4 regions of the Enterobacter roggenkampii genome follow, and region 4 is predicted to be linked to each of the others. Evidence: predicted binding sites of a transcription regulator. Region 4 holds the regulator's gene; each other region holds the start of a gene.
What was found. The regulator Fur, encoded in region 4, represses iron uptake genes when iron is present. The targets are predictions, from matches to a motif close to ATAATAATGAGAACNACTATCAA.

Region 1: BFV67_RS15830 (Nramp family divalent metal transporter) is a predicted target of Fur. The motif match lies at 5,409-5,431, and genes of this name have one in related genera.
Region 2: efeU (iron uptake transporter permease EfeU) is a predicted target of Fur. The motif match lies at 4,741-4,763, and genes of this name have one in related genera.
Region 3: feoA (ferrous iron transporter A) is a predicted target of Fur. The motif match lies at 4,950-4,972, and genes of this name have one in related genera.

Annotation. Positions count from the first base shown of each region.
Region 1 covers NZ_CP017184.1:3,370,232-3,377,911, forward strand. Annotated here, with positions in the region: gene BFV67_RS15810 (ion channel protein) at 1-786, shown strand, start outside; gene ipdC (indolepyruvate decarboxylase) at 787-2,445, opposite strand; gene mgrA (L-glyceraldehyde 3-phosphate reductase) at 2,631-3,629, shown strand; gene BFV67_RS15825 (DUF2502 domain-containing protein) at 3,757-4,098, shown strand; gene BFV67_RS15830 (Nramp family divalent metal transporter) at 4,131-5,369, opposite strand; gene BFV67_RS15835 (NupC/NupG family nucleoside CNT transporter) at 5,718-6,905, shown strand; gene BFV67_RS15840 (sensor domain-containing phosphodiesterase) at 6,950-7,680, opposite strand, start outside.
Region 2 covers NZ_CP017184.1:1,680,966-1,688,645, forward strand. Annotated here, with positions in the region: gene putA (trifunctional transcriptional regulator/proline dehydrogenase/L-glutamate gamma-semialdehyde dehydrogenase) at 1-844, opposite strand, end outside; gene putP (sodium/proline symporter PutP) at 1,268-2,776, shown strand; gene BFV67_RS07780 (DUF3574 domain-containing protein) at 2,893-3,312, shown strand; gene BFV67_RS07785 (NupC/NupG family nucleoside CNT transporter) at 3,383-4,567, opposite strand; gene efeU (iron uptake transporter permease EfeU) at 4,819-5,652, shown strand; gene efeO (iron uptake system protein EfeO) at 5,693-6,820, shown strand; gene efeB (iron uptake transporter deferrochelatase/peroxidase subunit) at 6,826-7,680, shown strand, end outside.
Region 3 covers NZ_CP017184.1:4,359,365-4,367,044, reverse strand. Annotated here, with positions in the region: gene nfuA (Fe-S biogenesis protein NfuA) at 1-546, opposite strand, end outside; gene gntX (DNA utilization protein GntX) at 608-1,291, opposite strand; gene bioH (pimeloyl-ACP methyl ester esterase BioH) at 1,327-2,109, shown strand; gene feoC ([Fe-S]-dependent transcriptional repressor FeoC) at 2,081-2,320, opposite strand; gene feoB (Fe(2+) transporter permease subunit FeoB) at 2,333-4,651, opposite strand; gene feoA (ferrous iron transporter A) at 4,682-4,909, opposite strand; gene BFV67_RS20525 (Tex family protein) at 5,229-7,559, opposite strand; gene greB (transcription elongation factor GreB) at 7,648-7,680, opposite strand, start outside.
Region 4 covers NZ_CP017184.1:1,271,700-1,279,379, reverse strand. Annotated here, with positions in the region: gene ybfF (esterase) at 1-276, shown strand, start outside; gene ybfE (LexA regulated protein) at 405-692, shown strand; gene fldA (flavodoxin FldA) at 848-1,378, shown strand; gene fur (ferric iron uptake transcriptional regulator) at 1,670-2,116, shown strand; gene chiQ (ChiQ/YbfN family lipoprotein) at 2,208-2,534, opposite strand; gene chiP (chitoporin ChiP) at 2,582-3,979, opposite strand; gene glnS (glutamine--tRNA ligase) at 4,426-6,093, opposite strand; gene nagE (PTS N-acetyl glucosamine transporter subunit IIABC) at 6,273-7,680, opposite strand, start outside.

The sequences.
Region 1 (7,680 bases), 2.1 Mb from region 4:
GCCTCCGCAGGCACCATCGGGGCGCTCTTCGGCACGCCCGTTGCGGCGGCACTGATCTTTTCTCAGACGCTCAGCAGTAACAACGATGTCCCACTCTGGGACAAGCTCTTTGCCCCACTGATGGCCGCAGCCGCCGGAGCGTTGACGACCAGCCTGTTTTTCCATCCCCATTTTTCACTCTCTCTCCCCCACTACGGCCAGATGCAAATCGCCGATATTTTCAGCGGTGCCATCGTCGCCGCCATCGCCATTGCGCTGGGCATGGTGGCAGTATGGTGTCTTCCACGCCTGCACCGGCTGATGCACAGACTCAAACACCCGGTGCTGATTCTGGGGGCTGGCGGTTTGATTCTGGGTATTTTAGGTACGATCGGCGGGCCGGTGACGCTGTTTAAAGGACTGGACGAGATGCAGCAGCTGGCCTTCAGCCAGGTGTTCAGCGTCTCCGACTATCTGCTGTTTGCCGTGATCAAGCTGGCAGCGCTGGTGGTGGCGGCCGCCTGCGGTTTCCGCGGTGGACGCATCTTCCCGGCGGTCTTTGTCGGCGTCGCGCTGGGGCTGATGCTGCACGAGCATGTCGATGCCGTTCCGGCTGCGATTACCGTTTCCTGCTCGATTCTGGGGCTGGTGCTGGTGGTCACGCGCGATGCCTGGCTGAGCCTCTTCATGGCCGCCGTGGTGGTACCGGATACCACCCTCATCCCGTTACTTTGCATCGTGATGTTGCCCGCCTGGCTCCTGCTGGCGGGCAAACCGATGATGATGGCCTGGCGAAACGACAAATAATCAGGCGCTGTTGCGCGCTTCCAGCGCTTTGGTGATCGCCCCCAGCAGCGGAGGGATATCGGCTTTCGGCAGCATCACCTCAATCAGTGAGAGCCGCTCGTGGTGTGCCACTTTCTCAAGGACGTCCGCCAGCTGCTCCGCTTCACTGACCCGCCAGCACTGGGCCTGAGGATCAAGGCTCAGGGCCTGCGGGATTTGCGTCCAGTTCCATAGCGCAATGTCGTTGTAACGCTGCTCAGGCCCGTGGATCGCTCTTTCCACCGTGTACCCTTCGTTGTTCAGGACCAGAATGATGGGGTGTTGTTTATCCCGCAGCATCGAGCCAAGCTCCTGGATAGTAAGTTGCGCCGCGCCATCCCCCGTCAGGACAATCACGCGCCGGTTCGGGCAGGCCGTTTGCGCGCCAAATGCTGCCGCCAGCGTATAGCCAATCGATCCCCACAGCGGCTGGACGATAAAATTCACGTCAGCCGGCAGACGAAGGTCGATCGCGCCGAAGGCCGAGGTGCCCTGATCCGCAAGAATGATGTCTCCCGGACGAATAAATGTCTGCAACGTTTGCCAGAAATTCGCCTGCGTCAGCGAGCCATCCGGCTGCGGGTAGGCCATCGCGCTTTGAGAAGACTGCGCGGGTGTCTCGTGCACGTGCTGTTTGCACAGTTCCACCAGCGTTTCGATTGCCTGAAGCATAGGGATGCCGGTAAACCAAAGATCACCTACGCGTGAGGCATGAGGCTGAACTTCTATCGTTTGTGCCGGGGTGAGCTGATGCGTGAAGCCGGCGGTCAGGGTATCGGTAAATCGCGTGCCGATGCACAGTACGGTATCCGCCCCTTCAATCGCCTCTTTTACCGCACCGGCGCTCGCTGAACCGCTGTAGGTGCCATAAAATCCGGCGTGACGTTCGTCAAATATCCCTTTGCCCATAAGCATGGTGGCGTGTGCCATCGGCACGTCTTTGACCCATTTTTGTAGCGCATGCTTCAGGCCGTGGCGCAGGACAAGGAAATCGGCCAGCAGCGCAGTACGCTTGCTCCTGGCAAGCTTGTTTTCTGCGGCGTCCCGGAACGCTTTCAGGCAGGCACTATCGGCATGTGGATGCCTGAGCGTGAGAGCGTTTACAGGGGGAGTGGCGGCCTTTTTTGCCACGTCGGCAGGCAACATCAGATAGCCGGGGCGACGCTCCCGGAGCATTGTCGTTAACACCCGGTCGATTTCATAACAGGCGTTTTGTTCGGTCAGGATCGCCTGTGCAGCAGTGATCGGCTCGCTCATATGATAAAAATGACGAAACTCACCGTCGCCAAGCGTGTGGTGCAGCAGCTCCCCTCTTTGCTGTGATGCCGTACCCGGTGCCCCTACAATATGCAAGACCGGAACGTGCTCGGCGAAGCTGCCCGCAATGCCGTTCATGGCGCTTAACTCTCCTACGCCAAATGTCGTCAGCAGCGCGGCAAAGCCCTTACATCGGGCGTATCCGTCAGCGGCATAAGAAGCGTTTAACTCGTTGGCACAGCCCACCCAGCAGATATCCGGGCTGTCTATCACATGGTCGAGAAACTGCAGGTTATAGTCGCCCGGCACGCCAAACAGATGATCGGCTCCACAATCAGTAAGACGGTCCAGCAGGTAATCGGCGACGCAGTATGGGGTACGCATGAACAGGTATCCTTCTAATGTTGACCTCACCTTGAGTATTAAATAAGCGTGATGGCTGTCCAGAATTGGTGATAAGAAGGGCATGGAAAGAATGCTTTACAAAAAAGGCTGCGCTATGCTGCTTTTTTTCACGAAAATGTAAACGCATACACTGATTTTTCACTTCAGCACCAGAGGTCACGAAAATGGGTTATCAGCCGGACAAAAATCGTTACAGGACAATGGAGTATCGCCGCTGCGGGCGAAGCGGACTCAGGTTGCCTGCCATCTCGCTTGGGCTGTGGCATAACTTTGGTGACACCGCCCTTATCGAAAACAGCCGTCAACTTTTACAGCGTGCGTTCAATCTGGGCATTACACATTTCGACCTTGCCAACAACTATGGCCCGCCCCCCGGATCGGCCGAACGTAATTTCGGACGTATTTTGCAGGAGGATTTCCTGCCCTGGCGCGACGAGCTAATCATCTCCACCAAAGCGGGTTATACCATGTGGGAGGGGCCTTACGGCGACTGGGGGTCACGTAAATATCTGCTGGCAAGCCTCGATCAAAGCCTGAAGCGCACGGGGCTGGAGTATGTGGATATCTTCTATCATCACCGGCCAGATCCGGAAACGCCGCTGCAGGAAACCATGAAAGCGCTTGACCATGTGGTGCGTCAGGGGAAGGCTTTGTATGTCGGATTATCCAACTACCCGTCTGTTCTGGCTCGCCAGGCGATTGATATCCTTAATGACCTCGGGACGCCCTGCCTGATCCACCAGCCGAAATACTCCCTCTTTGAACGTGCGCCGGAAGCGGGGCTGCTGGACGTGTTGCAGGAAAAAGGAGTCGGCTGTATTCCCTTCTCGCCGCTGGCCGGCGGGCAACTGACCAATCGCTATCTGAACGGCATACCCGCAGACTCACGCGCGGCAAGCGGCAGTCAGTTCCTTAAACCCGATCAGCTCACCGAAGAGAAGCTGGAGAAAGTCAGGAAGCTGAATGCCCTGGCAGAAAGCCGCGGCCAGAAGCTGTCCCAGATGGCGCTGGCCTGGGTATTACGCCATGAGGAAGTGACGTCGGTGCTGATTGGGGCAAGTAAAGCGGCTCAGATTGATGACGCCGTAGGGATGCTGGCAAACCGCCATTTCTCTGCGGAAGAGTTGGCCCGTATAGACGCGATCCTGGGCAGCTCAATATAACATCACTTTTAGCAAAAAGTGCTCTCACCCAGGAATTCGGAGTTGAGGCGATGATACGACGCTTTACCAACTCGTAAAATTGCGTTAACAGGCCCAACAAAGGCCCCGATCGTGAAGGAGAAAGAGTATGTTCAGGTCACTGATTCTTGCAGCGGTATTACTGGCTTCGGCGCCGCTGATCGCCACTGCGGGCGAAATCACCCTGTTGCCATCAGTAAAATTACAAATTGGCGATCGTGACGACTACGGCAGATACTGGGACGGTGGCTACTGGCGCGACCGTGATTACTGGCATCGTCACTATGAGTGGCGCGGCGATCGCTGGTGGAAACATGATAACGGCAGACACCGCGGCTGGTATAAAGACAGCGCCTATGAGCGCGGTTACCGTGAAGGCTGGAACGATCGTGACGACCGTCGCGGCGGCTGGGGTCGCGGCAAAGGTCATGGTCACGGCCATCATCACTAATCAAAAAGGAGCCTCCACGGCTCCTTTTTTTGTTAAAGACCCAGCGCGGTTCCCACTAACAACCACAGGTTCAGCGCAACGACCACCACCACGATGGCCCACCCGGTTCGTTTCACCAGCGTTGAGTTGACCAGCTCGCCCATCAGGGTTTTGTTGCTGGTAAAGATCAGCAGCGGCACCAGCGCCAGCGCAATACCAAAACTCAGCAGCACCTGGCTCATGACCAGAATTCGCGTTGGGTCGAGCCCCATCAGAATCACCACAAATGACGGCAGCATGGTGACGGAACGACGAACCCACAGCGGAATATGGAACCGGACAAACCCCTGCATCACCACCTGGCCTGCCAGCGTACCCACCACCGTAGAAGAGAGACCAGCAGCCACCAGGCTAAGGCCAAATATCGTGGCGGCAGCATGGCTCAGCAACGGCTCCAGCGTGAGATACGCCTGGTCGAGATCGGCAATACCGGTATGACCGTTAAAGTGGAAAGCTGCGGCTGCAGTAGCCATCATCGCCAGATTGACAAACCCCGCGATGGTCATGGCGATCGCCACGTCCCACTTGGTGGCGGAGTAACGTTCTTTACGCGTCCCACCGTGGAGATGCTGAGTCAGCGAGGAGTGGAGATAGATCACATGCGGCATGATGGTCGCCCCCAGCACCCCGGCGGCCAGGAACACCGCTTCCGAGGTCGGCAGGCTTGGGATCGCCATTCCTTTACCGAGCTGCGCCAGATTCGGCTGTGAGAAGATTAGCTCAACGATATAGGCCGCCGCGACAAACAGCAGCAGACCGCCAATGACCTTCTCCAGCGGCTTTTGACCCCGACGCTGCAGCATCAGGATCAGGAACGTGGCAATCCCGGTGAGGACCGCCCCCTGCAACAGCGACACACCCAGAATCAGCTTAAAGCCAATCGCTGCGCCAATAAATTCAGCAAGGTCAGTGGCCATGGCGATGATTTCAGCCTGAACCCAGTAGAGCCAGACCGCGGGACGCGGATAATGGTCGCGAATTTGCTCCGCCAGGTTTTTGCCCGTCGCAATCCCCAGCTTTGCGGAGAGCATCTGAATCAGCATCGCCATCAGGTTTGCCCAGACGACCACCCAGAGCAGCTTATAGCCGAAGCTGGCCCCGGCCTGAATATTGGTCGCAAAGTTACCTGGATCGATATAACCAATGGCAGCGATGAACGCAGGTCCCATTAATGCGAACCGCAACTTGCGCGCTGCTCTGCCACTGCTACCCTCTACGCGACTGTTTGTCATTTCTGCCTCTGAAATATAGCCTTTGCTATGTTTAATGCTATCAAAATGAGAATGATTATCAAGATCATTTATGAAGTTTGCAGTGATTTCTCTGATAGCTTTGAACGATAGACGGGCGGGTAAGTGGGGCGATCTAACTGAAACTGAAATCGCGCATGCTTTTGTGAAGACTAGCACACAAACTTAACTTTTCACTCATTTACCTAACATAACAAAAATGTATTGTGGATCACTATTTTTGAGACTCGTCACAGGATGTAACTATAGTGTGTCCTCGATCTCGTTTTCTTTTCGCTTGTTACATAGAATGTGCACGAAAATTAAACCTGCCTCATATTTGGAGCAAATATGGACCGCGTCCTTCATTTTGTCCTGGCACTTGTTGTCGTTACTGCACTCGCATTGCTGGTCAGCACAGACCGCAAAAAAATTCGTATTCGTTATGTTGTCCAACTGCTGGTCATTGAAGTTTTACTTGCGTGGTTCTTCCTGAACTCCAACGTAGGCCTCGGCTTCGTGAAAGGCTTCTCCGAAATGTTCGAAAAACTGCTCGGGTTCGCCAATGAAGGGACCAACTTTGTCTTCGGTAAAATGAACGACGAAGGTCTGGCGTTCTTCTTCCTGAAGGTTCTCTGCCCTATCGTCTTCATCTCCGCGCTGATCGGTATTCTGCAGCACATCCGCGTTCTGCCGTTCGTGATTCGTGGAATTGGTTTCCTGTTATCCAAAGTGAACGGCATGGGTAAGCTGGAATCCTTCAACGCCGTCAGTTCCCTGATCCTCGGTCAGTCTGAGAACTTCATCGCGTATAAAGATATTCTCGGCAAGATGTCCCGCAACCGTATGTACACCATGGCGGCAACCGCAATGTCTACCGTTTCCATGTCTATCGTGGGCGCGTATATGACCATGCTGGAACCAAAATACGTGGTGGCTGCGCTGGTACTGAACATGTTCAGCACCTTTATCGTTCTGTCGCTGATCAACCCGTACCGCGTTGACGCCAGCGAAGAGAACATCCAGATGTCTAACCTGCACGAAGGCCAGAGCTTCTTCGAAATGCTGGGTGAATACATCCTGGCCGGTTTCAAAGTCGCGATTATCGTTGCCGCCATGCTGATCGGCTTCATTGCGCTGATTTCTGCACTGAACGCCCTGTTCGCCGCGGTGCTGGGTATCTCCTTCCAGGGCATTCTGGGCTACATCTTCTACCCAGTTGCATGGGTGATGGGTGTTCCGGCTCACGAAGCGCTGCAGGTGGGCAGTATCATGGCAACCAAACTGGTTTCTAACGAATTCGTTGCGATGATGGATCTGCAGAAAATTGCCAGCACGCTTTCTCCACGCGCGGAAGGTATTCTGTCCGTGTTCCTGGTCTCCTTCGCGAACTTCTCGTCTATCGGTATCATCGCCGGTGCGATTAAGGGTCTGAACGAAGAGCAGGGTAACGTGGTTTCTCGCTTTGGCCTGAAGCTGGTTTACGGCTCTACGCTGGTGAGCGTCCTGTCCGCATCTATCGCGGCACTGGTTCTGTAACGTTTACCGTTAAACAAAAACCGGGAGCCAGGCTCCCGGTTTTTTTATGCCCGCAATTCTTCCAGCGGTTTGGGTTTGCCTATCAGGTATCCCTGCAGGTAATCCACACCAAAGCAAAGCAGCATCTCCCGCTGGGCCGGCGTTTCGACGTATTCCGCGACGACGCACAGCGATTTCGCCTTCGCCAGATTACACATCGACTGGACGATCATTGCATCCATGTCGTCTGTACAAATGTCTTTCACAAAGCAGCCGTCAATTTTAATGATGTCCGCCTGCAGGCGTCTGAGGCGCTCGTAGTTGGCGTAGCCAGTACCAAAATCATCTATGGCAATTCGGAAACCGTAATCCCGCAGCTGCTGAATATTGTTGATACTTGTGCCTGAATTTGAAAAAGCCTGCTCCTCGGTGATCTCAATCACGACGGCCTGAGGTGCCACGCCGTACCGTTCAAACAGCGCGCAAATCTCAGTCGCCACCTCTTTTTGCATCAGCGTGAGCGGCATCAGATTGACGGAGAAACGGGTGCCAGCCTGTGTTGAAGGGTGATCGCGCAGCCACAGCAGTAATTTCTCCATAATGCACATATCAAACCGATGGCTGAGGTTGAACTGGGCAATCAGCGGAATAAAGCGGTCAGGGGTGAAGATCTCGCCCTCGCTCTCCATACGCGCCAGGATTTCGTAATACCCGCTCCCGTCCGCCTTCTGGATCGGTTGCGCGTATAAATGGAACTGCCCCGCCTCAAGGGCATGCTTAATCCGCGCCAGCATCA
Region 2 (7,680 bases), 410 kb from region 4:
AGCGGAAACCTTTATCTTCCAGCTTGCGGGCGTTCGCCAGCGCTTCGGCAATGGTTTCCCCGGTGACGAACTGCTCGCCCATCAGACGCATCGCCATGTCCACGCCCTTGCGGATCAGCGGCTCGCCGCTCTTGCCGATGATGCGGTTCAGGGAGCGGGACAGGTTGGCTTCGTTATGGGTCGAGACCAGTTTGCCGGTGAACAGCAGGCCCCAGGTCGCGGCGTTGACGAACAGCGACGGGCTGCGGCCAATGTGCGAATGCCAGTTGCCGTTACTGATCTTGTCGCGGATCAGCGCGTCGCGGGTGGCTTTATCCGGAATACGCAGCAGCGCTTCCGCCAGGCACATCAGCGCCACGCCTTCCTGTGAGGAGAGGGAAAACTCCTGCAGCAGACCCTGAACCATCCCGGCGCGGCCGGTGGCGGTTTTCTGGTTACGCAGTTTGTCAGCCAACTGGTACGCCAGGCTGTGCGCCTGTGCGGCAATAGCTTCCGGCAGACGGGCCTGCTCCAGCAGCATCGGTACGGCGTCGGTTTCGGCGCGACGGTACGCACCGGTGATGGCGGCGCGGCTGACGGACTGCGGGAGGATCTGCTCGGCGAATTCGAGGAACGGCTGATGGCTTTCATCGCCAGCGGCTGGCGCGTCTTCGCTTTCATTGGCGGCACCGGCGAGCAGGGCAGGCAGCTCCGGCAGGCCCTCGTCGCTCTCGAGTCTTTCGAGATAGTTAAAAATCGCCTGCTTAATTAACCAGTGCGGCGTGCGATCAATGCGGGTTGCTGCGGTCTTAATCCGTTCGCGGGTCGCGTCATCCAGCTTAACCCCCATGGTGGTCATACCCATGCCAAAGCTCCTGTTGTGCTTTCATCGTGTTTGGTCGTTAGCGTGAAATATCCACCATGTTGCAACTTTGTGCAACCGTGTTAAATGTGACCTGGTTTGCAACCCAGAAAATGAATGGATTGTTAACGAATGGTTAGCTGGAAAAACGTGCTGGCTTTGTCGCGGAAAGCCTGGTTTTATGCGGGAGTTAACACTTTTCAAAGGTGCAACCCGTAAAAGCGTGAGCGAGTGCAACCTATAGGAAACTCGTATCAAGCCGGGGATGAAATTGATGTAAATGCAGTGTTAAATCGTTTGTCAGCGGAGGGCGCATACGGCAGGATAGCGCGCCCAACCGAAACACAAGATACCGTCACCTCGTTCCGGTGATCATATAACAAGGCAACCCGGATGGTTGTCGCTCGACACTTTTGGAGAATTTGAATGGCAATTAGCACACCGATGCTGGTGACATTTCTCGTTTATATTTTTGGCATGATCCTGATAGGGTTTTTGGCGTGGCGTTCCACGAAAAACTTTGACGACTACATTCTGGGCGGACGCAGTTTAGGCCCGATGGTGACCGCACTCTCCGCGGGCGCATCGGACATGAGCGGATGGCTGCTGATGGGTCTGCCGGGTGCGATTTTTATCTCCGGTATCTCGGAAAGCTGGATCGCCATCGGTCTGACCGTGGGCGCGTGGATCAACTGGAAGCTGGTGGCGGGCCGTCTGCGCGTGCATACCGAGGCTAACAATAATGCCCTGACGCTGCCGGACTACTTCACCGGACGCTTTGAAGATAACAGCCGCATTCTGCGCATTATCTCTGCCGTGGTTATCCTCCTGTTCTTTACCATCTACTGTGCCTCCGGCATCGTGGCGGGCGCGCGCCTGTTCGAAAGCACCTTCGGCATGAGCTACGAAACCGCCCTGTGGGCCGGTGCGGCGGCGACCATCCTCTATACCTTCGTGGGCGGGTTCCTGGCGGTAAGCTGGACCGACACCGTGCAGGCAAGTCTGATGATCTTTGCCCTGATCCTGACTCCGGTGATTGTGATTTTCACCGTTGGCGGCTTTGGCGAATCGCTGGAAGTGATCAAGCAGAAGAGCATTGAAAACGTCGACATGCTGAAAGGGCTGAACTTTGTCGCCATCGTCTCCCTGATGGGCTGGGGTCTGGGCTACTTCGGTCAGCCGCACATTCTGGCGCGCTTTATGGCGGCGGATTCTCATCACACCATCGTTCATGCGCGTCGCATCAGCATGACGTGGATGATTTTGTGTCTGGCGGGCGCGTGTGCGGTCGGTTTCTTCGGTATCGCCTACTTTAATAACAACCCGGCGCAGGCGGGCGCGGTGAACCAGAACGCCGAGCGCGTGTTCATCGAACTGGCGCAGATTCTGTTTAACCCGTGGATTGCCGGTATTCTGCTCTCTGCGATCCTGGCGGCGGTGATGTCCACCCTGAGCTGCCAGCTGCTGGTCTGCTCCAGTGCGATCACCGAAGACCTCTACAAAGCCTTCCTGCGTAAAAACGCGAGCCAGAAAGAGCTGGTGTGGGTAGGGCGCTTTATGGTGCTGCTGGTGGCGCTGGTGGCGATTGCGCTGGCGGCCAACCCGGAAAACCGCGTGCTGGGTCTCGTGAGCTACGCGTGGGCGGGCTTCGGTGCGGCGTTTGGTCCGGTCGTCCTGTTCTCCGTCATGTGGTCCCGTATGACCCGTAACGGCGCGCTGGCGGGGATGATTATCGGTGCGGTGACCGTTATCGTCTGGAAACAGTTCGCCTGGCTGGGCCTGTACGAAATCATTCCTGGCTTCATCTTCGGCAGCATCGGTATCGTGGTCTTCAGCCTGCTGGGTAAAGCACCGTCTGCCTCCATGCAGAAACGCTTTGCGGAAGCCGACGCGCATTACCACTCCGCGCCGCCGTCTAAGCTGCAGCCGGAATAATTTTTCCCACGGAAAACCGTAGGCCGGGTAAGCGCAAGCGCACCCGGCTTTTTTCTTGCCAAAATCCGTCTTTTCCTGTGATATCCCTGTGCTTATAACAATGAGGATAGCGAAGCATGACAATCAAAACAGGGTTAATGGCGGCGGCATTATTGATGCTGGCGGGCTGCAGCGCGCCATCGCAACACGCGGCGGTGGAGACCTGCAAAGCGGATAGCCAGATGCAGCAAACCACGCTCTATTTCGGCTTAAACCGTCCTGCCGGGGCGCAGATTACCAGCAACGAGTGGCAGCAGTTTGTTGACCAGGACGTGACGCCGCGCTTTCGCGATGGCTTAACGGTGTTTGATGCCCGCGGGCAGTGGCTGGGGAACGACGGAAAAGTGGCGCGCGAGCCGAGCAAGGCGCTGATGCTGATCCACGGTAAAGATGCGCAGAGCGAGAAGAACATCGAAGCGTTACGCGGGATTTATAAGTCCCGCTTCGCGCAGGAGTCGGTGATGCGTGTCGATCAGCCGGTGTGCGTGCAGTTTTAATGAAAACGGCGGGAATTCCCGCCGTTGTTGTTTTGTAGACCGGGATCGCTGCGCGCCACCCGGCATTGCATCAGAGCACCAACCCCGCAAAGCTCGCCGACAGCAAACTCACCAGCGTCGCGCCGTACACCAGACGCAGCCCGAAACGCGATACCACGTTACCCTGCTGCTCGTTCAGGCCCTTAATCGCCCCGGCCACGATGCCGATGGAGGCAAAGTTCGCGAACGAGACGAGGAAGACGGATAAAATCCCCAGCCCGCGCGGGGACATCTGGTGGGCTATTTTCTGCAGCTCAATCATCGCCACAAATTCATTCGCCACAAGCTTGGTCGCCATAATGCTGCCCGCGTTTAAGGCATCGCTCAGCGGAATCCCTACCAGCCACGCCAGGGGATAAAATACATAGCCCAGGATCTGCTGGAAGCTCATGCCAAATACGCTGGAGAAGAGGGCATTAACGGCGCTAATAAGCGCGATAAAACCGATCAGCATCGCCAGAATAATCATCGCCACTTTAAAACCGGCCAGAATATACTCGCCGAGCATCTCGAAGAAGCTCTGGGATTCATGCAGTTTTTCAAGCTTAACATCCGGTTCCGCTTCCGGGCGCGCCGGGTTGATGACCGAGAGGATAATAAAGGTGCTGAACATGTTGAGAATCAGCGCTGCGACGACATATTTGGCGTCGAGCATGGTCATATACGCCCCGACAATCGACAGGGAGACTGTCGACATGGCCGTGGCCGCCATGGTGAACAGACGACGCGAGGAGAGATCGCCCAGCACGCCTTTGTAGGCAATGAAGTTTTCCGACTGGCCGAGGATCAGCGAGCTCACCGCGTTAAAGGATTCCAGCTTGCCCATACCGTTCAGTTTTGACAGCAGCGTACCGATTACCCGAATAAAAATTGGCAGGATCCGCCAGTGCTGAAGAATACCGATCAGCGCGGAAATAAAAATAATCGGACAAAGCACGCCGAGGAAAATGAACGCCAGCCCTTTTTCACCCATACCGCCAAAGACGAAATTGGTGCCTTCGCCAGCAAATTTGAGCAGTGACTCAAAAAATCCTGAGACGTATTTAATCAGGAATAACCCGCTTTCGGCGTGCAGGAAAAAGAACGCCAGCGCAATTTCAATAACAATCAGCTGTAAAACAAAACGAACCCGAATTTTCCGGCGGTCAAAACTCGTAAGCCAGGCGAGCGCAAGAATAATCACCAGCGCCAGCAGGAAATGGACAATTTTAAACATGGTTTATTTTCAGTTAGGTTGTGAGGCGGATATTTAGCCACAGCCCTGAATCAGCGTAAATGGGCATTTTCGTTATAACTTATAAACCTGAACGTTACGTACGTCACTATTATCAGGCTTTGCGTTTACAACTCGTCATCAAAACACCGCACATTTCGCTTGTTTTTCTTTCCGTCGTAATGATAATCACTATCACAAGAATTTACCTTTCTTTGCATCAGTTGACCGCGATAAACATTTAAGGTGTCGGCATGTTTGTTCCATTTCTCATTATGTTACGTGAAGGGCTCGAAGCCGCCCTTATCGTGAGCCTCATCGCCAGTTATCTGAAGCGAACCCAGCGCGGGCGCTGGATTGGCGTCATGTGGGTCGGGGTATTCCTTGCCGCGGCGCTCTGCCTGGGCCTGGGCATTCTCATTAACGAAACCACCGGCGAGTTCCCGCAGAAAGAGCAGGAGCTGTTTGAAGGTATCGTCGCCGTGATTGCGGTGGTGATCCTCACCTGGATGGTGTTCTGGATGCGTAAAGTCTCGCGTAACGTGAAGGTGCAGCTGGAGCAGGCGGTGGATAACGCGCTGCAGAAGGGGAACAACCACGGCTGGGCGCTCATTATGATGGTCTTTTTCGCCGTCGCGCGTGAAGGGCTGGAGTCTGTTTTCTTCCTGCTGGCGGCGTTTCAGCAGGATGTGGGGATCTGGCCGCCGCTGGGGGCCGTGCTGGGCCTCGCCACGGCCGTGGTGCTCGGTTTCCTGCTGTACTGGGGCGGTATCCGCCTGAACCTGGGCGCCTTCTTCAACTGGACCAGCCTGTTTATTCTGCTGGTGGCCGCGGGTCTGGCGGCGGGGGCGATTCGCGCCTTCCATGAAGCGGGCCTGTGGAACCATTTCCAGGACGTGGCGTTTGACCTCAGCAACGTTCTCTCCACGCACTCTCTGACCGGCACCCTGCTCGAAGGTATCTTCGGCTATCAGGAAACGCCGAGCGTCAGCGAAGTGGCGATGTACTTTATTTATCTGGTTCCGGCGCTGGTGCTGTTCGCAATGCCGCCGCGTACCGGCACGCAGGCGTCGCGCGTTGCGCCGTAATTTTTGATTTAGTGACAACATACTTTTAAAGGGAAGAGTCATGGCAATTCAGTTCCGTCGTAGTGCGTTATGCGCAGGCATTGCCGCGCTGTTCGCTTCTGCTTTCTCCGCCTGGGGCGCGGATGTTCCACAGGTTAAGGTCACCGTCAACGACAAGCAGTGTGAGCCGATGACCCTCACGGTGAACAGCGGTAAAACCCAGTTTATTATTCAGAACCACAGCCAGAAGGCGCTGGAGTGGGAGATCCTGAAAGGCGTTCTGGTGGTGGAAGAGCGTGAAAATATCGCCCCTGGCTTTAGCCAGAAGATGACCGCCAACCTGCAGCCGGGCGAGTATGAGATGACCTGCGGCCTGCTGACCAACCCGAAAGGGAAGCTCATCGTCAAAGGTGAAGCGACGGCCGATGCGGCGAAAGGCGCTGCGGTGCTGAGCCTGGGCGATGCAATTACCGCGTATAAGGCGTACGTCACGAAAGAGACGGCGGAGCTGGCGACGGCAACCAAAGCCTTTACCGATGCGGTGAAGGCCGGGGATATCGAAAAAGCGAAATCCCTCTATGCGCCAACCCGTCAGCACTACGAGCGCATCGAGCCGATCGCCGAGCTGTTCTCTGACCTTGATGGCAGCATCGATGCCCGTGAAGATGATTTCGAGCAGAAGGCCGCCGATCCGAAATTCACCGGTTTCCACCGTCTGGAGAAAGCCCTGTTTGGCGACAACACCACCAAAGGGATGGAGAAATACGCTGAGCAGCTGAACAGCGATGTGCTGGAGCTGCAAAAGCGCATCAGCGAGCTGGCCTTCCCGCCGTCTAAAGTGGTGGGCGGCGCGGCCGGTCTGATTGAAGAAGTGGCCGCGAGCAAAATCAGCGGCGAAGAAGATCGCTACAGCCATACCGACCTGTGGGACTTCCAGGCAAACGTCGACGGCGCGCAGAAAATTGTTAACCTGCTGCGTCCTCAGCTGCAGAAAGAGAACGGCGAGCTGCTGGCCAAAGTGGACGCCAACTTCAAAAAGGTCGACACCATTCTGGCGAAGTACCGTACCAAAGACGGCTTTGAAACCTACGACAAGCTGACCGATGCCGACCGTAACGCGCTGAAAGGCCCGATTACCGCCCTGGCGGAAGATCTCTCCCTGCTGCGTGGCGTACTGGGTCTGGACTAAGCACGATGGATAAGCACAACGAGAGTGACGTGGCAGAGCCTTCCCGTCGTCGGTTGTTAAAAGGGGTGGGGGCGCTCGGGGGCGCGCTTGCTCTGGCTGGCGGGTGTCCGGTGGCGCACGCGGCGAAACCGCAAAGCGCGCCCGGCACGCTGTCACCCAACGCCCGCATGGAGACGCAGCCGTTTTATGGCGAGCATCAGGCGGGCATTCTGACGCCGCAGCAGGCGTCGATGATGCTGGTGGCCTTTGATTCGCTGGCCAGCGATAAAGCCGATCTGGAACGCCTGTTCCGCCTGCTGACGACGCGCATCGCGTTTCTTACCGCCGGTGGACCGGCGCCCGATACGCCGAACCCGCGTCTTCCGCCAATGGACTCCGGCATTCTGGGGCCTTTCATCGCCCCGGATAACCTGACCATTACCGTTTCGCTGGGTGAATCGCTGTTTGACGCGCGCTACGGGCTGGCAAAACAGAAGCCGAAGGCGCTGCAAAAAATGACGCGCTTCCCGAATGATTCCCTGGACGCCGCCCTCTGCCACGGCGATCTGCTTCTGCAGATTTGCGCCAATACGCAGGACACGGTAATCCACGCCCTGCGCGACATCATTAAGCACACGCCGGATCTGCTGAGCGTGCGCTGGAAGCGGGAAGGGTTTATCTCTGACCACGCCGCCCGCAGCAAAGGGAAAGAGACACCGGTGAACCTGCTGGGCTTCAAGGACGGCACGGCCAACCCGGACAGCCATGATAGTGCGCTCATGAAGGAGGTGGTGTGGGTCACTGCCGATCAGGGCGAACCGGCATGGGCGGTGGGCGGTAGCTATCAGGCGGTGCGCATTATTCAGTTCCACGTGGAGTTC
Region 3 (7,680 bases), 1.7 Mb from region 4:
TTCGGTCAGGTCACGCACGCCTTTCAGTTCCGGGAACTCGTTCAGCAGCTGCTTCTCGATCCCTTCTTTCAGGGTGACATCGACCATTGAACAGCCGTTACAGCCGCCGCCAAACTGCAGAATGGCAAAACCTTCGTCGGTAATTTCCATCAGGGAAACACGACCGCCATGGCCAGCCAGCTGCGGGTTAATCTGGGATTGCAGTAGATACTCAACGCGCTCCATCAGCGGGGCATCGTCAGACACTTTACGCATTTTCGCGTTCGGTGCTTTCAGGGTCAGCTGAGATCCCAGCTGATCGGTGACGAAGTCGATCTCCGCATCTTCAAGATACGGTGCGCTTAGCTCATCAACATAGGCGGTGAGCTGTTCAAATTTAAGGGCAGTGTCGGTGGCTTCCACGGCGTCCGGAGGACAATAAGAAACACCACATTCTGCATTCGGCGTGCCTGGATTGATCACAAACACACGGATCTGCGTCCCTTCTTCCTGATTTGCCAGCAGTTTGGCAAAGTGCGCTTGTGCAGAATCGGAAATACGGATCATAGCTTTGGCCTAATAGTTGACTAAATTACCTGGGTATAATCATACGCCCATTGAAGAAGGGCTACAAGGTACGGCACAGACACCATACCTGAACCGACGCGGCGCCGCTTTGCAAAAGCAGTCGGGAAAGTTCAGCAACGGTACTGCCTGTGGTGACGACATCATCCACAATCGCGATATGGAGACCGTCGACCGGCAATTCAAGGCGAAAGGCATTTTTGAGGTTTCTTTTGCGAAGCCGGGCGCTGAGCTGATGCTGGATGGCGGTGGCATGAACACGCGTCAGCGCGCGGGCATCATACTGACAGCCAAGCCACCGGGCGAGGGGACGGCAGATCAGGTCGCTCTGATTGTAACCGCGTCGCCAGTGGCGGCGTCGGTAGAGGGGGACATTCACCACCCTGTCGATTTTCGGCAATGCGCGGTGGCGCCGCGCCTGCAAAACCGCCAGCAGTAGCAGTCGCGCAAGGGGCTGTGCCAGGGAACTCTGGCCGGAAAACTTCAGCGCGTGAATCAGCCTGCTCAGCGGCGGAACATAATCATCCACCGCCACCAGCGCGCTCCACGGCGGGGATTTTTTCAGGCACCGGCCACAGGGCAAAGAGGGATTTGTGGCCGGTAAACCACATTGTGGACAGATCCCGATACGCCATTGCAGCGATCGCGTACAGACGGAGCAGATGCCCCACCTGCTGAGTGCCAGCGGCATTCGGCATAGCCAGCACAACCCAGGTACTGTTAGCATGTGCAACCTCCATGTGAAAAAGAGAACAGTAACTGATGAAGACGCTGTGGTGGCAGACCGTCGGAACGGGAAATTGCCATCTTGTGCTGCTGCACGGATGGGGACTGAATGCTGAAGTGTGGCGTTGCGTAAGCGAGGAACTTGCCTCGCAATTTACGCTGCATCTGGTGGATTTGCCGGGTTATGGCCGCAGCCGCGGCTTTGGCGCGATGTCGCTTGATGAGATGGCGCAGCAGGTTCTGGACACCGCGCCGCAAAACGCTGTCTGGCTGGGCTGGAGCCTGGGCGGGCTGGTGGCAAGCAAGATTGCGCTGGATAACCCCGGGCGCGTGAGCGCGCTGGTTACCGTTGCCTCGTCACCCTGCTTTAGCGCGCAGGACGCGTGGCCGGGGATCAAGCCTGAAGTGCTGGCAGGGTTCCAGCAGCAGCTAAGCGACGATTTCCAGCGGACGGTGGAGCGTTTTCTCGCGCTGCAGACGATGGGTACAGAAACCGCGCGTCAGGACGCGCGCACGCTGAAGCAGACCGTGCTGTCGCTGCCGATGCCTGACGTTGAGGTGCTTAACGGGGGGCTTGAGATACTCAAGACGATCGATCTGCGTGAACCGCTGGCGTCGCTGGCGCTTCCGCACCTGCGTATGTATGGCTATCTGGACGGGCTGGTTCCGCGTAAGGTGGTTCCACTGCTGGATAACCTGTGGCCGGAAAGCCAATCAATGGTGGTCGCTAAAGCGGCACACGCGCCATTTATTTCACATCCTGGCGAGTTTTGTTCGGCGCTGTCCGCCTTTATTCGCGCAGTGCCCACCACTCCCTGAGGCAGGCTTTTCCTTCCGGGCAATGTTTACAGCTGCCGGACAGACAACCGTCCGGCTCTTCCTGAATGCGCACCGCTTTCCCCATGGCTTCCAGTCTTTCCAGCATGGCGTCGATCATCGGCTGCGGCGTATGCAGGCTGAGGCTCAGCTGTTTCGCCTCCATTCGCCCCTGCAGTGCCAGCAGGTCACGAACCTGAATCAACGATGCCATGGGGTGTGCTCCTTAGTGACAGTCGCCTGCCGGGCTGTTGCAGCAGGTTGCGGCGGTTTTACGGTTTGCCAGCAGGTCGATGTCGACGCGGCTGCGTGCCCGCCGCAGCAGGCCGAGAACGATCACGTTAAACAGCACAACCGCGAGAATGCAGACCAGGCTGTAGCGCGGGTGCTGGCTGAAATTAACGGTTTGATAAAACAGCGTCGCCAGCGAATACGCGATGTTTAATCCCCACAGGATGGAGAAGCCCATCCAGCCGCGGCTGGACTCGCGGGCAATCGCCCCCATCACGGAGATGCATGGAATATAGAGCAGAACGAAGATGAGGTAGCTGTAGGCCGCGGACGCGCTGCCAAACTTCTCGCCCATCACGCCCATGGCACCGGTCGCCATCTCGCCGTCGCCTTTGCTCGCCTCAATCGGGTTCGCCAGCACGCTCAGGCTGAAGGTGTCCTTCAGGCTCTGCCAGGTTTCCTCTACGGCACCCAGCAGTTCGTCACCGAGGTGAAACTCCGCCGGGTTAAATTCCTGCTCCTGAATGTTCTCGGCGGTGTAGAGCGTGTTCAGGGTACCGACAACCACCTCTTTTGCCATCGCGCCGGTAAACAGCCCGACGGTTGCCTGCCAGTTATCCTCATGCACGCCAATCGGTTTGAAGACCGGCGTGATGACGCGGCTGACGGAGGCGAGGGCTGAGTCGTTAATGTTATCCGCTGCCTGTCCACTCAGGGTAAAGCTGTTCAGCGCGCTCAGGAAAACGCTGACGATGACAATCACCTTACCGGCGCGCAGGACGAAGCCTTTCAGGCGCTGCCAGGTCTGGATCGCCAGGCTTTTCAGATGGGGGACGTGGTACACCGGCAGCTCCATCACGAACGGTGACGCTTCACCGCGCATGATGGTGTGTTTCAGCATTAAGCCGGTCAGGATCGCCATCACGATGCCCAGCACGTACAGCGAGAAGACCGCCAGCGCGCCCTGCTGGCCAAAGAAGGCTGCCGCAAAGACCGCAAAGATCGCCAGACGGGCACCGCAGGACATAAACGGCGCCATCATGATGGTCATCAGACGCTCGCGCGGTGCATCCAGCGTGCGCGCGCCCATCACCGACGGCACGTTACAGCCGAAGCCGACGATCAGCGGGACGAAGGATTTGCCCGGCAGGCCCAGCGCCTGCATCAGACGATCCATCACGAACGCCGCGCGCGCCATGTAGCCGGAATCTTCCAGGAACGAGAGGAACAGGTACATCATGCCGATCTGCGGCACCAGCGGCAGAACGGTATTGATACCGCCGCCGATCCCCTGCGCGAGGAAGATGGTGAGCCATTCCGGGAAGTGCAGGGTGTAGCCCACCCACTGAATGCCGTGCACGAAGACCGCGACGGAACCGGCGTCAAAAATCGGCTGCAGCGCGCCACCGATGTTAATGGCGAGCAGGAACATCACGTACATCACCAGCAGGAAGATGGGCAAACCGAGGAAGCGGTTGAGCACAATCTTATCCACCGCCGCCGTAAAGCGGCTGGGTTCTGCCGTCAGCGCGTTACTGACCACGTCGCAGATCGAGGCGATAGCCTGGTAACGGGCATCGGCGATGTGCAGCGCCGGGTCGTCCAGCTCGTCGCTAAGACGGGCCACCGTCACGTCCAGCTTATCGGCCGCATGACCGGCATAAGCGCGGCTGTAAATATCCCCTTCCAGCATCTGCAGGCCAAGCCACAGGCGCTGTTTCGCAGGCATGGCTTTGTCCATCTCCTGCGCCAGCACGTTGGCTTCGCGCAGGAGAGGCTGGGCGTAATGCACCAGCTCAACGTCGCGATTTCCCGCGTGACGGTCAATGGCCAGCTTCAGCGCATCAATACCGCGCGCGCGCGTCGAGACCAGCGGAACGACCGGGCACCCGAGGCGCGCGGAGAGGGCATCAACGTCGATGCGTAGCTTTTGTTTCTCTGCGATGTCGAGCATGTTGAGCGCCACGATGCAGGGGATACCCAGCTCCAGCAGCTGCAGCGTCAGATAGAGGTTACGCTCGAGGTTTGAGGCATCGACCACGTTGATCAGCAGATCCGCGTCGCCGCCAAGAATGTAGTGACAGGCGATTTGCTCATCGAGCGAAGTTTGCGACGAAATGGTGGTTAAGGAGTAGGTACCGGGAAGGTCAACCAGCGTCACCTGGTTGTCTGTCGTCGTGAACTGGCCCTCTTTACGTTCAACCGTTACGCCCGCCCAGTTGCCCACGCGCTGGCGAGCCCCGGTCAGCTGGTTAAAAAGCGTAGTCTTGCCGGAATTAGGATTGCCAATTAAGCCAATAGTTAACTTTTTCATTTTTCTGGACTCACTGAAACCGCTGGCTTGTTATCGGGATAAGGCTTCGACTTCTATTAACGCGAGGTCTTTTTTACGCAGGACCAGATTCACGCGTCGGGTTTCGATATGAACCGGATCCCCTAACGGCGCCACGCGTACGACCTGGAATGACGAGCCGGGCAGCATGCCAAGCGACAGCAGCTTTTGCCGATAGGCCGGGCTAATTTCGCGGGTAAAACCGGTAATCTTCCATGCACTGTCTGGAGTGAATTGCATAACGCCTGATTCCACGAAAGGTTAAATTATCTACTATGCGATGATAATGAGAATAGTTTTTATCAGCAATATTAAAACTGTGACGGAATGTTGTTTACGGTATTAATTTACGGCCTGTTTGACCTTGCTCAATATTTGCTGCAATGCCGGGAAAACGAAAAGAGAGGTATTTGTTAACGGGGTGATAATTCGTGGTTTAAATATGGCTACACGCTATTTATTTTAATTCCCTGCGGCCTGCTTGCCGGGCGGCACTGCGTTTGCCCGGCCTACAAAACCGTAGGCCCGGTAAGCGTAGCGCCACCGGGCATGTACAACCTTAGCGTTTTTTACCCATCGCGGCCGCCAGCGCATCCATCATCGCGCTGTTGCCTGCAGGCTGGGCGTCACGTCCACGCGGCTTCGCGGCTTTCGCGGCCGGACGCTGCTGCTCGCGGCCCCCGCCGTTGCCGCCGCGGCGCGCGCTGGTGTCACCCGGCTGCTCGTCCAGACGCATGGTCAGGGCGATACGCTTGCGCTGCAGATCCACTTCCAGCACTTTGACCTTCACGATGTCGCCCGCTTTGACCACGGTGTGCGGGTCTTCAACGAACTTGTCGGCAAGGGATGAGATATGGACCAGGCCATCCTGATGCACGCCGATATCCACAAACGCGCCAAAGTTGGTGACGTTGGTCACCGCACCTTCCAGCACCATCCCTGGCAGCAGGTCGTTCATGGTCTCGATACCGTCAGCAAAGGTCGCCGTTTTGAACTCAGGACGCGGATCGCGGCCCGGTTTTTCCAGCTCTTTAATAATGTCGGTAACGGTTGGCACACCAAATTTGTCGTCAGTGAAATCAACGGCTTTCAGGTTGCGCAGGGCGCTGCTGTCGCCCATGAGATCCTTCAGCGCCTGCTGGGTGGCGGCCAGGATGCGTTCCACCACCGGGTACGCTTCCGGGTGAACGGTGGAGGCATCGAGCGGGTTATCGCCGTGGTTGATGCGCAGGAAGCCCGCGCACTGCTCAAACGCTTTTGGCCCCAGACGGCTTACCTTCAGCAGCTGCTGACGGTTCTGGAACTGGCCGTTCTCATCGCGCCAGGCGACGATGTTTTGCGCCATCATGCGGGTTAAGCCCGCTACGCGGGTCAGCAGAGGGACGGAGGCGGTGTTCAGGTCAACGCCAACGGCGTTTACGCAGTCTTCCACCACCGCATCCAGCTTGCGCGCCAGCTGAGTCTGGCTCACGTCATGCTGATACTGGCCCACGCCGATCGATTTCGGGTCGATCTTCACCAGTTCCGCCAGCGGATCCTGCAGGCGGCGAGCGATCGAGACCGCACCGCGCAGGGAAACGTCCAGGTCCGGGAACTCCTGGGCCGCCAGCTCGGACGCGGAATAGACGGACGCCCCGGCCTCGCTGACGATCACTTTCTGCGCCGTCACTTTCGGGAACTGCTTCTGCACGTCGAGGTAGAAACGTTCGGTTTCGCGGGACGCCGTACCGTTGCCGATGGCGACAAGTTCGACGTTGTATTTTTCGCACAGCGCCGCCACCACGACGGCCGCTTTCGCTGCCTGGCCGGTATGCGGATAGATGGTGTCGGTGGCGACCAGCTTGCCGGTGCCGTCAACGACAGCGACTTTTACACCGGTACGCAGACCCGGATCGAGACCCATGGTCGCGCGCAGGCCAGCAGGGGCGGCCATCAGCAGGTCGTGCAGGTTGCGGGCGAAGACGTTGATGGCTTCATCTTCGGCGCGTTCGCGCACGGTGCCCATCAGCTCGGTTTCGAGGTGCATCAGCACCTTGATGCGCCAGGTCCAGCTCACCACGCCTTTGCGCCAGCTGTCAGCCGGGGCGTTGTTCAGGCGCAGGCCGAGATGGTCGATGATGATCTGCTCGCAGTGGCTCTCTTTCGGCGGCTCGTCAAACTGCGGGTCGGCGTTCAGGGAGAGCTGCAGCACGCCTTCGTTGCGGCCGCGGAACATTGCCAGCGCGCGGTGGGAAGGGGTGGTGGAAATCGGTTCGTGGTGATCGAAGTAGTCGCGGAATTTCGCGCCTTCTTCCTCTTTACCCGCGACGACGGTAGAGACGATGTGGGCGTTCTTCCACAGATAATCACGCACTTTAGCGAGGAGGGCGGCATCTTCCGCGAAGCGCTCCATCAGAATGTAGCGCGCGCCGTCGAGGGCGGCCTTGGTGTCCGCTACGCCTTTGTCGGCGTCGATGAATTTCGCCGCTTCGGTATCCGGATCGTGGGACGGCTCGTTCCACAACAGGTCGGCCAGCGGCTCAAGACCCGCTTCAATTGCAATCTGTCCGCGCGTGCGGCGCTTCGGCTTGTACGGCAGATAGAGGTCTTCGAGTTCGGTTTTGCTCAGGGTGCCATTGATGGCGCTTTCCAGTTCGCTGGTCAGCTTGCCCTGTTCGCCGATGGATTTGAGGATCGCCTGACGACGTTCTTCCAGTTCGCGCAGATAACCCAGACGGGTCTCCAGGTTACGCAGCTGCGTGTCATCCAGACCGCCGGTGACTTCCTTACGATAGCGTGCAATAAACGGCACGGTGTTCCCTTCATCAAGCAGGCGAACGGCAGCTTCTACCTGTTCGGCTCTGGCCTGAAGTTCACCCGCAATAATGCGGCAGAGCGAATCTTTCATCATGGCTTTATCATCTGTTGAGTCGAAAAAATCAGGGGATAGTTATACGGGCTGACACGGCAAAATGCCAGCCGGGGAGGGCGCTCTCGGACTATTTTACGTAGACGATCTCATTAACGTACCA
Region 4 (7,680 bases):
GTTGACGGGCAATGGCGTTTTAACGTGCCGGTGCTCTGGAACCAGTACAACAATATTGTGGGCTGGCAAACCGTACCCGCCTGGCCACACCCTACCCTCTTTATTCGCGGCGGCAATTCCCCTTACGTTACCGACGCGTACCGCGACGCCATACTGGCGCAATTCCCGCAGGCTCGTGCCCACGTCATTGCCGGAGCCGGACACTGGGTGCATGCGGAAAAACCTGACGCCGTGCTGCGCGCCATTCGCCGCTATCTTGCTGATACTGCAAATTGATTAAAAAGAGAGCGACTGGAAGGCTGCGGGCTTCCAGTCGTTGGCGCGCCGTTTTTGGTGATGTATGATGGCGCGCTTATCGCCCGGGCATTAGCAGGGCGGCGTGTTTCCCCCGAAGTCTCAGAATCATGGCCAAAGAACAAACGGACCGTACGACACTAGATCTGTTCGCGAATGAGCGTCGCCCGGGACGACCGAAGACGAATCCGCTTTCGCGCGATGAACAGCTGCGTATCAATAAACGCAATCAGCTTAAACGCGATAAAAATCGTGGGCTTAAGCGTGTCGAACTGAAGCTCAACGCCGACGCGGTCGATGCGCTTAACGAGCTGGCCGACGCGCGAAATATTAGCCGCAGCGAGCTCATTGAAGAGATGTTGATCGCCCAGCTTGAGTTGCTGCGCAGCCAGGCATAAGTCTGAAAATTCCCTTAATTACCCTTTTCATGTAGCACAGAGTGCAGTCCTGCGCGATAGCTGTTTCCGCAGGGTTGCCAGTTCTGCTATTATTGCCCTTATCCGTGGCCGAATTGCGCCACCATACTATTAAGTTTCAAGAGGTTATTTTACTCATGGCAATCATCGGCATTTTCTTTGGCAGTGATACCGGCAATACCGAAAATATCGCGAAAAACATTCAAAAACAGCTCGGTAAAGACGTTGCTGATGTGCATGACATCGCCAAGAGCAGCAAAGAAGATCTCGAAGGCTATGACATTCTGCTGCTGGGTATTCCGACCTGGTACTACGGCGAAGCCCAGTGCGACTGGGATGATTTCTTCCCGACGCTGGAAGAAGTGGACTTCAACGGTAAGCTGGTTGCCCTGTTTGGCTGTGGCGACCAGGAAGACTACGCCGAGTACTTCTGTGACGCGCTGGGTACCATCCGCGACATCATTGAGCCGAATGGCGCTGTGATCGTCGGCCACTGGCCAACCGCCGGTTACCACTTCGAAGCGTCCAAAGGTCTGGCCGATGACGATCACTTCGTGGGTCTGGCCATCGACGAAGACCGTCAGCCAGAACTGACTGCAGAGCGCGTCGAGAAATGGGTTAAGCAGATCCGTGAAGAACTGCACCTGGACGATATTCTCAACGCCTGATTTTTATCGCGGCGCAACGGCGGTTGCGCCCGCGCACCAGGTCAAACCGATTAAATTAATTGCTACAATCTTTTAACTTTTTCGCCCAGACCTGTACAATGTCTCCCTGATAAAATGTGGTTTTCCACCGAGCAAGTTTGTTGGTGATACCCCATTTTTATAAGCATATTTTGCCTGAGACTTGCAGTTTTCATTTAGCCATGGCAGTTCTATAATGAGACGCATTATCCCGGGTGCATTTTCTGTCACTTCCTACAGAAGTGAATCGTTTAGCAACAGGACAGATTCCGCATGACTGACAACAATACCGCATTAAAGAAGGCTGGCCTGAAAGTTACGCTTCCTCGGTTAAAAATCCTCGAAGTGCTTCAGGGTCCAGACAATCACCATGTCAGTGCGGAAGACCTTTATAAACGTCTTATCGACATGGGTGAAGAGATTGGGCTGGCTACCGTCTATCGCGTGCTGAACCAGTTTGATGACGCGGGCATTGTCACCCGTCATAATTTCGAAGGTGGTAAATCTGTCTTCGAACTGACCCAGCAGCAGCACCACGATCACCTGATCTGCCTCGACTGTGGCAAGGTCATTGAATTTAGCGATGACTCTATCGAAGCGCGCCAGCGTGAAATCGCCGCGCGTCACGGCATCCGTCTGACCAACCACAGCCTGTACCTTTATGGTCACTGCGCTGAAGGCGATTGCCGCGAAAATGAACATGCGCATGACGCAAAATAAGTGAGTGTTCATACTCTGAGCCAGCCGTAAGGTTGGCTTTTTTTTGCCAGAAAAAAGCCCGGTGGCACTGTGCCACCGGGCGTAAAGCAACTTATTTATTGTTATTGCGTATCTCGTTCCAGATCTTATCGCAACGCTTCGCCACTTCCTGATCGTTACCGGTTTTACGTGCCTGGATACAGGCCTGGTAATCCATCACGCGGACATTCTCCTGCGTCGCGAACTGCTCGTGCGCTTTCTCTTTCTTCAGCACGTTCAGCACGCTCTGGCAGGCTTCAATTTTCTCCGGCGAACCTTCTGCAGTATTAATGCAGGCGCTGTAGGCCTCCTTGAGACGGGAGTCCTCTTTCGGTGCCTGAGTCTGGGCACACGCCACCAGCCCCGATGCCAACAGCGCGACGATTACGATTTTTTTCATCATTTGCAGTCTCCGGTCCGACGGGATCTAACCCGCCGGACGATTCATCAGAAGATGGTGAACGGTGCGATAACCATGAATTTCACGTCACGTTCATCCTGGAAGATGTTGCCGTAACCGCCCGCGTAGCTCGGGATATCGGAGTGGTTGTCGTACTGGGTGAAGTGCAGTTTGAACATCGTGCCTTTCGCGCGGCCATCCTGCAGGGTATAGATAGCATCCAGGCTGTAGGAAGACTCTTTCAGGCGATAGTTTGGATCGTAATAAGCATCCGGTGTTGCCATGTCGGCAGGTTTTGCATCCCAGGCGTAAGCGTAAGAAGCGCCCACGGCCCAGCCCGGCAGGTTCCAGTTTTTCAGGTCATACATCGCGCCGAAGAAGACCGCTTTCTCACCGTCGGCGTTGAAGTCGGAGCGGTTATCCCACCAGATATCAAGACGACCGTTGGAGGAAGCATAGGTCGGGGTCATACGCTGCAGGAAGTAGCCCTGCTGCCCTTCCGCTTTCACCCATGTGCCTTCCAGACGCAAATCAACCTGACCGACCTTGTAGCCGAAGGTTAACGCCTGCAGCCACGCGGTGCCGTCGTAGATATCATTGACGCCACCGTTACTGACTTTGTCGCGCGTACCGTAGAACTGGTAGCTGGTACTCAGCGGGCTACCCGCAATATCAAACTTATAGCTGGCCTTGGCAAAGTATTGATCGATATACCCTTGCGCCTGGCCGAATGCCGCTTCGAGAACCAGATCGTTTTTGAAGTCGTATTTCGCACCCAGCGAGTGGAGGTAATCGACTTTGGTTTTCTTATCGTTCTGGTAGAACTTGTCCATTTCAATGTGCCACGGTGCTTTGTACTCGTTGGTCCACATATAGGAGAAGCTCAGCGCACCTGCGTCACCGTAGTCAAAGTTAGCCCCGGCTTCTGCACCCTGATAGGTACCCGGCATAAAGCTCCAGTGTGGGGCTAACAGCGTCTGGCCGGTTGGCTGAATATAGCCCCCACGCGCCCAGACCGGGCCGTATTTGAATTTCGCTGCGGCTTTGTAGAGGCTGATACCGCTCTTATCCCCGGACCAGTCTTCATCATAGGCTTTGTTGCTGGAGGAGAAGGCGATTTCGTTCGGGTGGCCGCTGTCGCCGTTTTCCGCCATTTCGATCGCGGTGAACGCGGCGATATCCAGACCGAACATATCCGCGGCGTAGCCTGACTGGAAGTCCAGGTTGGCGTTCCAGGTGGAGTGCGAGAGGTTGGTTTTGTATTTATCTTCAGTGACGTCTTTACGGTCACGCTCACGCTGCCAGTAATAAATACCGCCCGTGAGGGTGGAATCTTCGATGAAACCCGCTGCTTTTGCCTCTGGCGCAATCACCAGGCCCGACATTGCTGTCACACCGGCAATAGCCAGCGCCAGCGCACTACGTTTGCCACTGAACGTACGCATAGATTATTCCTCTTTGACGAATTAAAACGCCTGAAACGGCGTAAATAAAAAAGACCAAATGGTCAGGGGTAGTGTTAAATACCCTCGAATTAACTACCGTCTTTAGGTTATTTTTCGCGACGCGAATTATCAATGCTTTTCAGCGGGCAAAAGTCAGGATTATGACGAAGTGCACATAATTGGTAGTGCTTTGTAACATTTACAGGAAGGCGAGGAATGACGGGAAATTCTCAGCTATTTCAGTGTCCAGGCGTGGGATCGGTTTCCTTTTTTATAACCCTTTTGAATTTCGTAATGACACAAACTTTTTTTAAAAAAATAAGTAGCACCTCATTGACCTGTTATTTTCATGACGCCACTTTAACCCCTGGCTTAATACTCTGATCGTTAAATAAAAAAACGCCGCATAATGCGGCGTTTGTTTCTCATTGACCAGAGCAGCAATATTATTCGCCGATCTTCGTCCAGGTATCACGCAGACCCACGGTACGGTTAAATACCGGTTTTTCCGCCGTGCTGTGACGGCTGTCCAGGCAGAAGTAACCTTCACGTTCGAACTGGAACGCTTTGCCTGCTTCAGCCGCTTTCAGAGAAGGCTCCGCATAACCCTGCTTGATCACCAAAGATTCCGGGTTAATGGTCGCCAGGAAGTCTTCCGCCGCACCTGGGTTAGGCACGCTGAACAGGCGATCGTACAGACGAATCTCTACCGGCAGCGCGTGGGATGCGCTCACCCAGTGGATAACGCCTTTCACCTTGCGGCCATCCGCCGGATCTTTACTCAACGTTTCAGCGTCATAAGAACAGAAGATGGTGGTGATATTCCCTTCCGCATCTTTTTCTACGCGCTCGGCTTTGATGACGTAAGCATTACGCAGACGCACTTCTTTACCCAGCACCAGACGCTTGTACTGCTTGTTAGCTTCTTCGCGGAAGTCAGCGCGGTCAATCCAGATCTCGCCGCTGAACGGCACGTCACGGCTTCCCATTTCCGGTTTGTTCGGATGGTTAGGCATGGAGACCAGCTCGCTCTCGCCCTGCGGATAGTTTTCGATGACCAGCTTCACCGGATCGATAACGGCCATCGCGCGCGGGGCATTTTCATTGAGGTCTTCACGAATGCAGGATTCCAGAGACGCCATCTCAATGGTGTTGTCCTGCTTGGTCACGCCGATACGCTTGCAGAACTCACGGATTGACGCCGCGGTGTAGCCACGGCGGCGCAGACCCGAGATGGTTGGCATACGCGGGTCGTCCCAGCCCTCAACGTGCTTGTCGGTGACCAGCAGGTTCAGCTTACGCTTGGACATCACGGTGTATTCCAGATTCAGACGAGAGAACTCGTACTGACGCGGATGCACAGGAATGGTGATGTTATCCAGCACCCAGTCGTACAGACGACGGTTGTCCTGGAACTCCAGCGTACACAGCGAGTGGGTGATGCCTTCCAGCGCATCGCTAATGCAGTGGGTGAAGTCGTACATCGGGTAGATGCACCACTTGTTGCCGGTCTGGTGGTGTTCCGCAAATTTAATGCGGTACAGCACCGGGTCGCGCATCACGATGAACGGAGACGCCATATCGATTTTGGCACGCAGGCACGCTTTGCCCTCTTCGAAGCCACCGGCACGCATTTTTTCAAACAGCGCCAGGTTCTCTTCCACGCTGCGATCGCGGAACGGGCTGTTTTTACCCGGTGCGGTCAGCGTACCGCGGTACTCACGGATCTCATCTGCAGACAGTTCGTCTACATACGCCAGACCTTTGTTGATGAGCTCTACCGCGTAGGCATACAGCTGATCAAAATAGTCAGAGGAGTAGCAGATATCGCCAGACCAGTTGAAGCCCAGCCATTGCACGTCGTTTTTGATGGACTCAACGTATTCGATGTCTTCTTTTACTGGGTTGGTGTCATCGAAACGCAGGTTGCACTGTCCCTGGTAGTCTTGCGCAATGCCAAAGTTCAGGCAGATGGACTTCGCATGCCCGATATGCAGGTAGCCATTCGGCTCCGGCGGGAAACGGGTATGAATTGTGGTGTGCTTACCACTGGCCAGATCTTCATCGATGATCTGACGAATAAAGTTACTCGGGCGGGCTTCTGCCTCACTCATCGTGGATTCCTCAAAGCGTAAACAACGTATAACGGCATATGATCTTATAAGCCGGACGTAGTGACAACCCTTAGTTACGGAAAATACGTATCAGATGAAAATAATGGGGGCATTTGCTGCAAAAAAAAGCGGCGGAGGATATCCCCCGCCGCTTAAGGCATGACTCTACTCAGGAGCGATTACTTGCCTTTAATCTCATACAGTGGGGTTTGACCCGCAACAACCTGACCTTTCGCCTGGATGACCAGACCGCTGTAGTCGTCAATGTTGCTGCAAACCACCGGGCTAATCATGGAACGCGCGTTGGCATTCAGGAAGTCCAGATCCATTTCCAGAATCGGCTGCCCGGCCACCACTTCAGCGCCCTCTTCCACCAGGCGAGTAAAGCCCTGACCATTCAGCGCAACGGTATCGATACCCATGTGGACAACGATCTCCGCACCCTTTTCGGTTTCGAGGCAGAACGCGTGGTTGGTGTTGAAGATTTTCACGATGGTACCGGTAGCAGGAGACACCACGGTTTTATCCGTTGGTTTCACCGCCACACCGTCACCGACCGCTTTGCTGGCGAACGCTTCATCAGGTACCTGCTCAAGGTCAACCACGTCACCCGTTACCGGAGAGACCAGCGCGGCCACCGTCACGGCGTTAGGCACGGCCTGCGGCTTCGCTACCGGGGCAGCCGTCGACGCAGGTGCGCTGTCGGCTGATGCTGCCGCAACCGGACCGCGGGCAACCACTTTCTTCATTTCGTCACCGATGGATTCCGCTTTGGCACCCACGATAACCTGGATAGTTTGTTTGTTCAGTTTAACCACGCCCGATGCGCCAAGGCGTTTACACATTGCGTCGCTGACGCGCGCAGAGTCACCCACCGTCAGACGCAGACGGGTGATGCAGGCATCAATGGCTTTCAGGTTGTCAGTCCCCCCGACTGCAGCGATATAGCTGGTCGCCAGCTGGGTCAGACCCTCTTCGGTGTTGCTGTTGGCTTCGTTGGTGACCACTTCGTCTTTGGTGTCTTCGCGGCCCGGCGTTTTGAGGTTAAACATACGAATAACCGCAGTGAACAGCACGAAGTAGATGACGAAGAAGACCAGACCCATTACCACCAGCATCCAGACGTTCTTGCTTGCCGCCGGCAGGTTGTACATCAACACGTAGTCGATCGCGCCTGCAGAGAAGGAGAAGCCAGCATGGATACCCAGCAGGGTCGCCACAAACAGGCTGATACCGGTCAGGACCGCATGCATGAGGTACAGCACCGGCGCCAGGAACATGAACAGGAATTCCAGCGGCTCGGTTACGCCGGTCAGGAACGCGGTAATCGCAACGGACAGCAGCATGCCGCCAACCATTGGGCGACGCGCTTTTGGCGCAGCCAGGTACATTGCCAGCGCAGCGCCCGGCAGACCAAACATCATGATTGGGAAGAAGCCAGACATGAACATGCCTGCGGTGCCGTCACCCGCGTAGAAGCGGTTGATGTCGCCGTGGAATACGGTGCCCGCAGCATTGGTGAACTCACCAATCTGGAACCATGCGATAGTGTTCAGCACCTGATGCAGACCGGTTGGGATCAGCAGA